DNA from 3 places in the Cupriavidus sp. 01L415 genome. Region 3 is predicted to be linked to each of the others. Evidence: predicted binding sites of a transcription regulator. Region 3 holds the regulator's gene; each other region holds the start of a gene.
The links. The regulator sigma-54, encoded in region 3, starts transcription at its own class of promoters, with help from an activator protein. The targets are predictions, from matches to a motif close to TGGCANGNAANCTGCTTT.
Positions count from the first base shown of each region.

Region 1: AC1DOX_RS03960 (pilin) is a predicted target of sigma-54. The motif match lies at 1,679-1,696, and genes of this name have one in related genera.
Region 2: AC1DOX_RS17865 (ammonium transporter) is a predicted target of sigma-54. The motif match lies at 1,210-1,227, and genes of this name have one in related genera.

Region 1 is NZ_JBFTSP010000001.1:858,742-862,015, reverse strand. It holds gene mutS (DNA mismatch repair protein MutS) at 1-1,170, opposite strand, end outside; gene AC1DOX_RS03960 (pilin) at 1,756-2,229, shown strand; gene AC1DOX_RS03955 (inositol monophosphatase family protein) at 2,352-3,176, opposite strand.
Region 2 is NZ_JBFTSP010000011.1:136,322-139,595, forward strand. It holds gene AC1DOX_RS17855 (acyl-CoA thioesterase) at 1-174, opposite strand, end outside; gene AC1DOX_RS17860 (HU family DNA-binding protein) at 354-635, opposite strand; gene AC1DOX_RS17865 (ammonium transporter) at 1,260-2,462, shown strand; gene AC1DOX_RS17870 (mechanosensitive ion channel family protein) at 2,676-3,274, shown strand, end outside.
Region 3 is NZ_JBFTSP010000001.1:67,261-70,534, reverse strand. It holds gene hpf (ribosome hibernation-promoting factor, HPF/YfiA family) at 153-506, opposite strand; gene AC1DOX_RS00275 (RNA polymerase factor sigma-54) at 557-2,041, opposite strand; gene lptB (LPS export ABC transporter ATP-binding protein) at 2,165-2,956, opposite strand; gene lptA (lipopolysaccharide transport periplasmic protein LptA) at 3,001-3,274, opposite strand, start outside.

The sequences.
Region 1 (3,274 bases), 790 kb from region 3:
AACCTCGAGTTCCTCCACGGTCTGGGCCAGTAGCGGCGCATCGTCGCTCAGCGTGACATTGGCGTTGACGTCGGGCAGCGCGCGCAAGGTGTCGCGCAGCGAGGACAGGTCGCGCGGGCGTGCCGATAGCAGCGCCAGCCGCGAGGTGATGCGCTCCACGTCAGACAGCCGGCGCAGCGTGGCCCGCAGCGCGTCCGGGCTTTGTGCGATCAGCACGCCGATGGCCTGCTGGCGTGCCTGCGGCAGCGCGGGGTCGCGCAGCGGGTGATGGAGCCAGTGACGCAGCGCGCGGCTACCCATTGCCGTGGCGCAGGTGTCGAGTAGCGAGAACAGCGTGGGCGATTCGCCGCCGCGCAGCGTTTCGGTCAGCTCCAGGTTGCGGCGCGTGGCCGAGTCGAGCCCGACGAATTCAGACTCGCGCTCCACCGTAACGCCCTGCACGTGCCGCAGGGACTGGCCCTGTGTGGAAGCGGCATAGTTCAGCAGCGCACCCGCCGCGCCGAGCGCGGCGCCCAGCCCCGCGCAGCCGAAGGGCTCCAGGCTGGCCACGCCGATCTGTTCGCGCAGGCGGCGCGTGCCGGCGTCCTGGTCGAAATGCCACTCCGGCAGTCGCGTGCGTGCGCAAGCCAGCGCGGGCAGGTCGATGCCGTCCGCATGCAGCAATTCGGCGGGCCGGATCCGTTCGAGTTCACGGCCCAGCTGGGCGGCTTCGCACTCCATCAGCCGCAGTTCGCCGCTGGCCAGGTTGAGCCAGGCCAGGCCGGTCTTGCTGACGCCGCCGCGCGTGGTCTGCTGGTGTACGGCCATCAGGAAGGTGTCGACCTTGTCTGGCAGCAGCGCGGCGTCGGTCAACGTGCCGGGCGTGACGATGCGTACGACCTTGCGCTCGACCGGCCCCTTGCTGGTCGCCGGATCGCCGATCTGTTCGCAGATCGCCACGGACTCGCCGAGCTTGACCAGCTTGGCGAGGTACTGGTCCACCGAATGAAACGGAATGCCGGCCATGCGGATCGGCACGCCGCCCGACTGCCCGCGCGAGGTCAGCGTGATGTCGAGCAACCTTGCCGCTTTTTCCGCGTCGTCGTGGAACAGTTCGTAGAAGTCACCCATCCGGTAGAACAACAGCGTGTCGGGGTGATCGGCCTTGATGCGAAGGTACTGCTGCATCATGGGCGTGTGCTTCTCCGGCGCGCCGCGCCGGGTATCGGAGCCCTTGGGCGCAGGTTGCGGCGCGTCCGTCACGTCATGGGCGGCCGCGGCTGCGCTGTCGTCATGGGTGGCGTCGGTGGGGTCGCCTTGGGTGGAAAGGGCTTCTACGGACATGCATTCCTCTCGGGCGGCCGCTGCCCGGGCCGCCGGTATATCGGTTGCCGCCAGCGGGGTGTGTCACCCCGCCGCGGCGCAAAGCGGCATTTTACTGCCAGCCTGGCCGTCCTCCTGCGCTACGTTCTCAATTTTCGCTCGGATACATCTCATCGAGGCACGTCGAGTATGGGCCGACTGTACGGCCCTTGGCCGGATCTCGTCCGGTGCCCGATTCTCAAAGTGAAAGCGCAGAAGCGACGAGATTTGTCAGTGCCCGGGTCCCGTGGCTGCAACTTTGTCAGCCGGGCCACTGCCGAAGTGACGAATCGACCAAAAAATGTCACTTATTGGCACTTCCGTGCCGTTTTTGGGCTGGCACGTCATTTGGATAGGAGAGGGGGGAGCGCAGGAGAGGCACCGGCAGGTGCGATACAACAAAACGGGGCGCCGATGACAACAAGACGGACGGAACTGCAACGCGCGCTGCGCGCGGGCTTTACGCTGATCGAGGTGATGATCGTGGTGGCGATCATTGGCATCCTGGCGGCGCTGGCCATCCCGCAGTATCAGGACTACGTGGTCAAGTCGCAGATCTCGCGGGCGCTCTGGGAGGCCTCGGCGTACAAGATTCCGGTGGAAGAGCGCATGCACAACGGGGTGTTCGCGTTTCCGGATCCCGCGGGTACGCTGGGCTATATACGGTCGTCGCTGACCAGCACGCCGAATACGTTTACGTTCAACGCCGACGGGTCGGGCGCTATCGTTGTCCTGCTGAATGGCGACGTGCATCCGGCCGTCACCGGTACGCGGATAACGGTGGGGCGCCGGGCCACTGGCGACTGGACGTGCGCGGTACGAGGTGGTAGCGCCGATTTCAAGCCATCGTTGCTGCCGCAAGGCTGCACGCTCGACACCGGCAGCTAAGACGCACAATGAACGGCGCGTGCAGGCGCGGAGCTTGTAGAAATGGCTCTCGCCAATGAAAACAGGCGCCAATGGCGCCTGTTTCGCGTGGCTGGCTGGCGGGTGTGCCAGCGATCCGATTATCAGATCCTGGTGGCCGGCTTGGTGTTGTCGAGCGAGTAGGGCGACAGCAGGCGCACCATCTGCGCGAAGGCCTTCGGATTGCCCGCCAGCACTTCGCCTTGCTCCATCTGGCGGGCCTCGCCAGCGTAGTTGCCGACCAGGCCGCCGGCCTCGGTGATCAGCAGCATGCCGGCGCCCATGTCCCACGGCTTCAGGCCGCGTTCGAAGAAACCATCCAGGCGGCCGCAGGCTACGTAGGCCAAGTCCAGCGCGGCGGCGCCCGGACGGCGCAGGCCTGCACAGCTGCGCGTCATCAGCGCAAACATTTCCAGGTATTCCTCCACGCCCTCCAGGTCGCGGAACGGGAAGCCGGTGCCGATCAGGCAATCGGCCAGCTTGTCGCGGCGGGTCACGCGGATACGGCGGTTGTTCAGGAACGCGCCGGCGCCCTTGCTGGCGGTGAACAGTTCGTCACGGGTGGGGTCGTAGACCACGGCTTGCGCCGGCACGCCCTTGTGCAACTGGGCGATGGAAACCGCGTACTGGGGAAAACCGTGGATGAAATTGGTGGTGCCGTCGAGCGGGTCGATGACCCAGGTGTACTCGTGCTCGGCATCGTCCTCGGTCCAGGACTGGCCGGACTCTTCCGCTAGAATGGCGTGCTCGGGGTAGGCGGTGCGGATGATCTCGATGATCGCCGCTTCCGCTGCACGATCGACTTCGGTCACGAAATCGTTGTGTTGTTTGCGCGAAACGCGCACCAGATCGACGTCGATGGACGCACGGTTGATGATGGAACCCGCCTTGCGGGCCGCCTTGACGGCGATATTGAGCATCGGATGCATGAATCTCTCCAGGCGGCAGGGCGGGGGCGGCGCGCGGCAACGATCGCCAGACAATGGCGAATGCGCGCGGACAAGCCCCGATCCGGCCGAACAACACA
Region 2 (3,274 bases), on a different contig from region 3:
CACCTGGTCGACGGACAGCGTGACGACATAACGGCCGGCATAGCGGCTGGCGCAGGCATAGGCCACCATATCCAGATATTTGAGAATGGTGCCCCCGTGCACATTGCCGGAGAAATTGGCCATGTCCGGCGTCATCAGCACGGTCATGGAAAGCTGGTGGGATAAATCGTTCATCGCAGAAAATCCAGAATCGAGCCTAAGGCGCGGGCAGTGTAACCCGGCAGGCGTTGCGATGAAAGATTCACGGCGGTTCTGCCGCGCGGCAAAATCCCAAAATGGGACGGCCTGGATTTGACGGGCAAAAGAAAAGCGGCCCGGGAGGCCGCTTTCTCTACTTCGCAGACGCGATGCGCTTACTTCTTCTTGTTCACGGCGTCCTTGAAGCCCTGGCCGGCGGAGAACTTCACCGTCTTGGCGGCCGGGATCTTGATCGTTTCGCCGGTGCGCGGATTGCGGCCGGTACGGGCAGCACGCTTGCCCGAGCTGAAGCTACCAAAGCCTACCAGCGTGACCGAATCCCCCTTGGCCACTGCCTTCTTGATGCTGTCCAGCGCAGCGTTCAGCGCGCGCTCGGCGGCGGCGTTACTGAGTTCTGCTTCCGCGGCGATGGCTGATACCAGTTCACCTTTATTCATGGCTGATTTCCCTTGTTGGTCGTCGTCACCGGACTTTTGCCAGGTGGCAAAAGTCCGATCGGCGCAGTCTAATCTGCCCTTCGCGCGTTGGGCAATCCCCAGTGGCACCGACGCAACGAAAACTGCCGGAAATCCTTCCCTGGCAAGACTTAGCGGGGGTTTTACCCCTCTTTTCCACGGATGGCACCGTCACTTTTCTGACCGTTTACGTATCGGACGGCGCACATCATTAAACTGTCGTATTACGCACTTTTGGCGGGAATTCCGGGCGGCCATGACCGGCATCGCGGGCAGGCCCGCTGCCCGGCGTTGCTCGATTTCGGTGCAACGCACCGTTTCGGCACATGAAGCGGTCGGCTCATGCGTCGTTTTGGCGCATGGAAAGGCAGCTGGCTGCCAGATATCCCATCGCTGACGATGCCAGCTCACCTCGAAAAGTGTCACCCGTGCACCAAAAGCATCGATCCGCCACCGCAGCCTTGAGGCCCGATTAGGCGGAGTTGACGCGAGATACCCCATACGAGTGCATTTCGCACCGGGATTGCGCCGGCCACCTCGATTTTCCGCCCCGTTCTGGAACGCTTTTTGCATACCCATGCTCCCATTTTGAGCATTGGGGTGGCAATGGATAACTGGAAGACTGGCACGGATGCGATGTTCATCCTGCTTGGCGCAATCATGGTGCTTGCCATGCATGCAGGCTTTGCATTCCTGGAACTCGGCACCGTCCGAAAAAAGAATCAGGTCAATGCCCTCGTCAAAATCCTTGTCGATTTTGCCGTTTCAACCATTGCGTACTTTTTTGTCGGTTATACCGTCGCGTACGGTGTCCAGTTCATGTCCGGCGCGGATGTATTGGCGCAAAAGAGCGGATACGAATTGGTGAAGTTCTTCTTCCTCGCCACATTTGCCGCTGCCATCCCCGCCATTATCTCGGGAGGCATCGCCGAGCGATCCCGCTTCAATCCGCAATTGGCTGCCACTTTCGTGCTGGTCGGGCTGGTCTACCCGTTCTTCGAAGGCATCGCGTGGAACAACCGCTTTGGCATCCAGGACTGGATCGCCTCGGTGGCCGGGGCTCCCTTCCACGACTTCGCGGGATCCGTGGTCGTTCACGCCGTGGGAGGCTGGATCGCCCTGCCCGCAGTGCTGTTGCTGGGCGCTCGCCGGGGCCGCTACCAGAAGGACGGCCGCATCAGCGCCCACCCGCCCTCGAACATCCCTTTCTTGGCGCTCGGCGCCTGGGTGCTGGCGGTGGGCTGGTTCGGCTTCAATGTCATGAGCGCCCAAACCGTCGACAAGATCAGTGGTCTGGTGGCGATCAATTCCCTGATGGCGATGGCGGGCGGCACGCTGGCCGCGTGGTGGGCGGGCCGCAATGACCCCGGCTTTGCCTATAACGGCCCGCTGGCCGGCCTGGTGGCCGTTTGCGCCGGCTCCGACCTGATGCACCCTCTCGGGGCGCTGATTACCGGCGCGGTGGCCGGCGTATTGTTCGTGCATCTGTTTACACTGGCCCAGAACCGATGGCATATCGATGACGTACTTGGTGTGTGGCCGCTGCACGGCCTGTGTGGCGCCTGGGGCGGCATCGCCGCCGGCATCTTCGGCGCCCATGCGATGGGGGGCGTCGGTGGCGTGTCACTGGTCGCCCAGCTGATTGGCACGGCCATGGGGATCGTGATCGCGGTGGTCGGTGGGACGATCGTCTATGGCACGCTGAAGAAATTCGTCGGCATCCGGCTGGATGCGGAGGCGGAATTCAATGGTGCCGACCTGACCCTGCACCGCATCTCCGCCACGCCGGAGCGCGAAACCAACTGGTAATCGCAATCCACGCATTTTTGTCAGCAAAGGCGGCCGGACATGTTCCGGCCGCTTTACTTTGTATTGACAATTATTGACTTGAACTTTCTCTGCGGCGCGCCCAATAATGCCCTTGCTCGCCTCTACGCTTGGCAAGGCGTTTCCCGCTGTCCTGGCACCATCGCTTTCTCCGCTGTCTGGTTTTACCTGCCCGTCAAAACAGGAGCGTGCCCCATGGATTCCAACTCGCTGCAGAGCTTCCGCGACCTCGTCGTCGGCTATGCCACCGTCTTCGGCGTCAAGATCCTTGCCGCGCTGGCGTTCTGGGTCGTCGGCCGCTGGCTGATCCACTTTGTCGTCAGGCTGGTTCAGAACTCACTGTCCAAGCAGAAGGTCGACCCTACGCTGCTGCGCTACGTCGGATCGATCGTCACCGTCACGCTGAATGTGGTGCTGGTGATTGGCATCCTCGGGTATTTCGGCATCCAGACCACCACGTTCGCGGCATTGATCGCGGCGGCCGGCGTGGCCATTGGCATGGCCTGGTCCGGCCTGATGTCGAATTTCGCGGCCGGGGCATTCCTGGTCGTGCTGCGGCCGTTCAAGGTGGGAGATTTCGTGACGGTGGGCGGCGTGACCGGCACGGTCAAGGAGATTGGCCTGTTCGCCACGACGCTCGACACGCCGGACAATGTGCTGACCGTGGTCGGCAACAACAAGATCTTTTCCGACACCATCCAGAATTTCACGGCCAATCCATATCGACGCGTGGAATTGAAAACCCAGCTCGCCGGGACCACGGACGCCGCCGCGGCCGTGGCGTTGCTCAAGGA
Region 3 (3,274 bases):
GTGGCGCCAAGGTAACGAATGAAACAAGTGGAATCCGGAGTGCCGGTGGCGACACAAATCCGCGCGTCCATCAAAAAAGCCGCGCTGATTGCGCGGCTTGATCTCTTCTTTTCAGTCCTCTTCAAGGCAACCCGAATGGGATGCCGGCAAGGCTATTGCTGCTGTAGTTGCGCTTCAGCCATCTGGTACTTGACTGCTTCGCGATCGTGGCCTTGTACGCGGTCCTTGTAGCGGATCACTTGCCGGTCGAGCTTGTCGACCAGAGCGTCGATCGCCGCATACAGGTCTTCATGATGTGCTTCAACGAAGATGTCCTTGCCCTTGAGATGCAGATTGATTTCCGCGTACTGACGCCGGTCCTTTTCCTTATGGTTATCCACCGATAGCAGCACACTAACGCCAATGACTTGATCGAAATGCCTGACGATACGCTCCAGTTTCGTTTCCACATACTCACGCAGCGGCGGCGTGATGTCGAGGTGGTGTCCACTGATCTTGAAGTTCATAGCGCTTCTCCTTCTGAAAGAGCCGCACCAGGCAGGCGGTTGCGGCTCGGCTACAAAGTCTTGCGGAGATTGACTGCTGGGATCTTGAGCGCTTCGCGGTATTTGGCCACCGTGCGGCGTGCAACCACAAAGCCTTGCTCGCCAAGCAGTTCGGCGATCCGGCTGTCGGAAAGAGGATTCCTGGGGTCTTCGGCTCCTATCAGTTGCTTGATCAGCGCGCGGATTGCCGTGGATGAGGCCGCGCCGCCCGTCTCCGTGGAGACGTGGCTGCCAAAGAAGTACTTCAGTTCGAAAGTACCCATTGGCGTGGCCATGTATTTATTCGTCGTGACCCGGGAAATGGTTGACTCATGTAAACCCAGTGTATCGGCAATCTCCCTCAAAACCAAGGGGCGCATCGCGATTTCGCCGTGCGTGAAAAAGTTCTTTTGACGCTCCACAATCGCCTGCGCCACGCGCAGGATCGTGTCGAATCGCTGCTGGATGTTCTTGATGAGCCACCGCGCCTCCTGCAGTTTTTGTTGCAGCCCAGCAGTGCCCGATTCCCCTTTTGCACCGCGCAAAATCTGCGCATACATGTCGTTGATGCGCAGGCGTGGCATGACGTCGGGATTGAGCTGCGCGATCCATCCACCACCAGTCTTGCGCACGAACACATCGGGCACGACAAAGTCCGCTTCCGGGCGGCTGTATGCATGACCGGGGTAGGGCGCGAGCGAGCGAATCAGATCGTGCGCTGCCTTCAATGCTATTTCGTCCACCTGCAGCGCTTTCTTGAGTCGCGTGTAGTCACGGACGGCCAGCAGTTCCAGATGATGGTTGACGATGGACAGCGCCAGTTCACGCTGCGGATGCTGCAGTCGGCGCAATTGCAGGGCCAGGCATTCCGCGGCATTGCGCGCGCCCACGCCGGGCGGGTCGAAGCTCTGCAGCAGCGTCAGTATCGCGTGGACTTCGTCGATCTCGAACTCCAGTTCCTCGGGGAGTTCGGTGCAGATTTCCTCGAGCGACGCGCTCAGGTAGCCGTCGTCGTCCAGCGATTCGATCAGGAAGATGGCCAGGCCCTTGTCGCGCGTCGAAATCTTGAGCGGCGCAAGCTGTTCCATCAGGTATTCGCGCAGCGTCGGTTCGGCATCGCGCAACTGCATCGGCGTCTTTTCGTCCTCGTCGCCCTGGGGGCGGCGGGCAAAGTCATCGAGGCTCCAGTCGTTGCCGTAGTCCTCGCCGGAGTTGTCGCTATAGTTGTCTTCGTCGCCACCGGACGCGCCTTCCGCGCGGTCCTCGCCGTTGCCACCCTGCTGCTCGGCAGGGGCCGGCGCGGGCGCGCTCTGGAGGTTGACAGAGCCGTCCGCGGCCACGCGCAGCGGGCTCTCGATCCAGTCGTTTTCGCGTTCCAGCAGAGGGTTCTCGGTCAGCGCCTGCTCCACTTCCTGCTGCAGTTCCAGCGTCGAGAGTTGCAACAGCCGGATGGACTGCTGCAGCTGCGGAGTCAGGGCAAGGTGCTGGGAGAGGCGAAGCTGAAGCGACGGTTTCATAGCGACCTATTCTATGCGCATCTTTCCGTTGTTGGAACGGAAATTGCTATCGCCTATCGCTTTTGCTTCGTGATCGCCAACCACTGTCGGCGAGCGGTCCGCGCGGGGTGCGCGGCCGGGGCATCACATGCGGAAATTCTCGCCCAGGTACACGCGCCGCACGGACTCGTTGGCGATGATTTCCTCGGGCATGCCGGCGGCCAGCACGGTGCCTTCGCTGATGATGTACGCGTGGTCGCAGATCCCCAGCGTCTCCCGCACGTTGTGGTCCGTGATCAGCACGCCGATGTTGCGCGCCTTGAGGAAGCTGACGATGCGCTGGATTTCGCCCACGGCAATCGGGTCCACGCCGGCGAACGGCTCGTCCAGCAGGATGAAGCGCGGCGACGAGGCCAGCGCGCGCGCGATTTCCACCCGGCGACGCTCGCCGCCGGACAGCGACAGCGCCGGGTTGTTGCGCAGGTGGGCAATCTGCAAGTCGTCCAGCAGCGCATCCAGGCGGCGGTCCAGCTCCGCCTTGGATAGCGGCTTGCCGTTTTCCACCTGCAGCTCCAGCACGGCGCGGATGTTTTCCTCGACGTTGAGCTTGCGGAAGACCGACGCCTCCTGCGGCAGGTATGACAGGCCCATGCGCGCGCGCTCATGGATCGCCAGGCCGCTGATGTGCTGGTCGTCCAGCACGATGTCGCCTTCGTCCAGCGCCACCAGGCCCACGATCATGTAGAACGATGTGGTCTTGCCCGCGCCGTTGGGGCCCAGCAGGCCGACCACCTCGCCGCTCTTCACGTCCAGCGAGACGTCCTTGACCACGGTGCGCGAGCCGTAGCGCTTCTTCAGGTGGCGCACGACGAGGGTGCTGCTGTCGGTGCGGACGGCGGAAGCGTCGGGGGTGGCGAGCGTGGCGGTATCGTTCATCTCAGGCAATCATGCAGTGCGTGACGCTGCGGGCAGCGTGTCGTTCAGGGCTTGGCGGGCGCGGGCGCCGGCTTCAGTTCGAGGGGCGGGGCGGCAGGGCCGCTGGCCTGGTCCGCACGCGGCGACAGCACGGCGCGCACGCGGCCGGACGGATTGCCGGTGGACGTATTGTTGTCGCCGCCGGTGGCCGTATACAGCTCGTTGCGGCTGTCGTAGGTGATGACGGCCCCGCGGATCTCGTCGATGATCTTCGCGCCGGTGCCGGCCACGCGCGCCGCGCGGGCATGGCCGATCAGCTTGTTGATCTCGGCCTTGCCG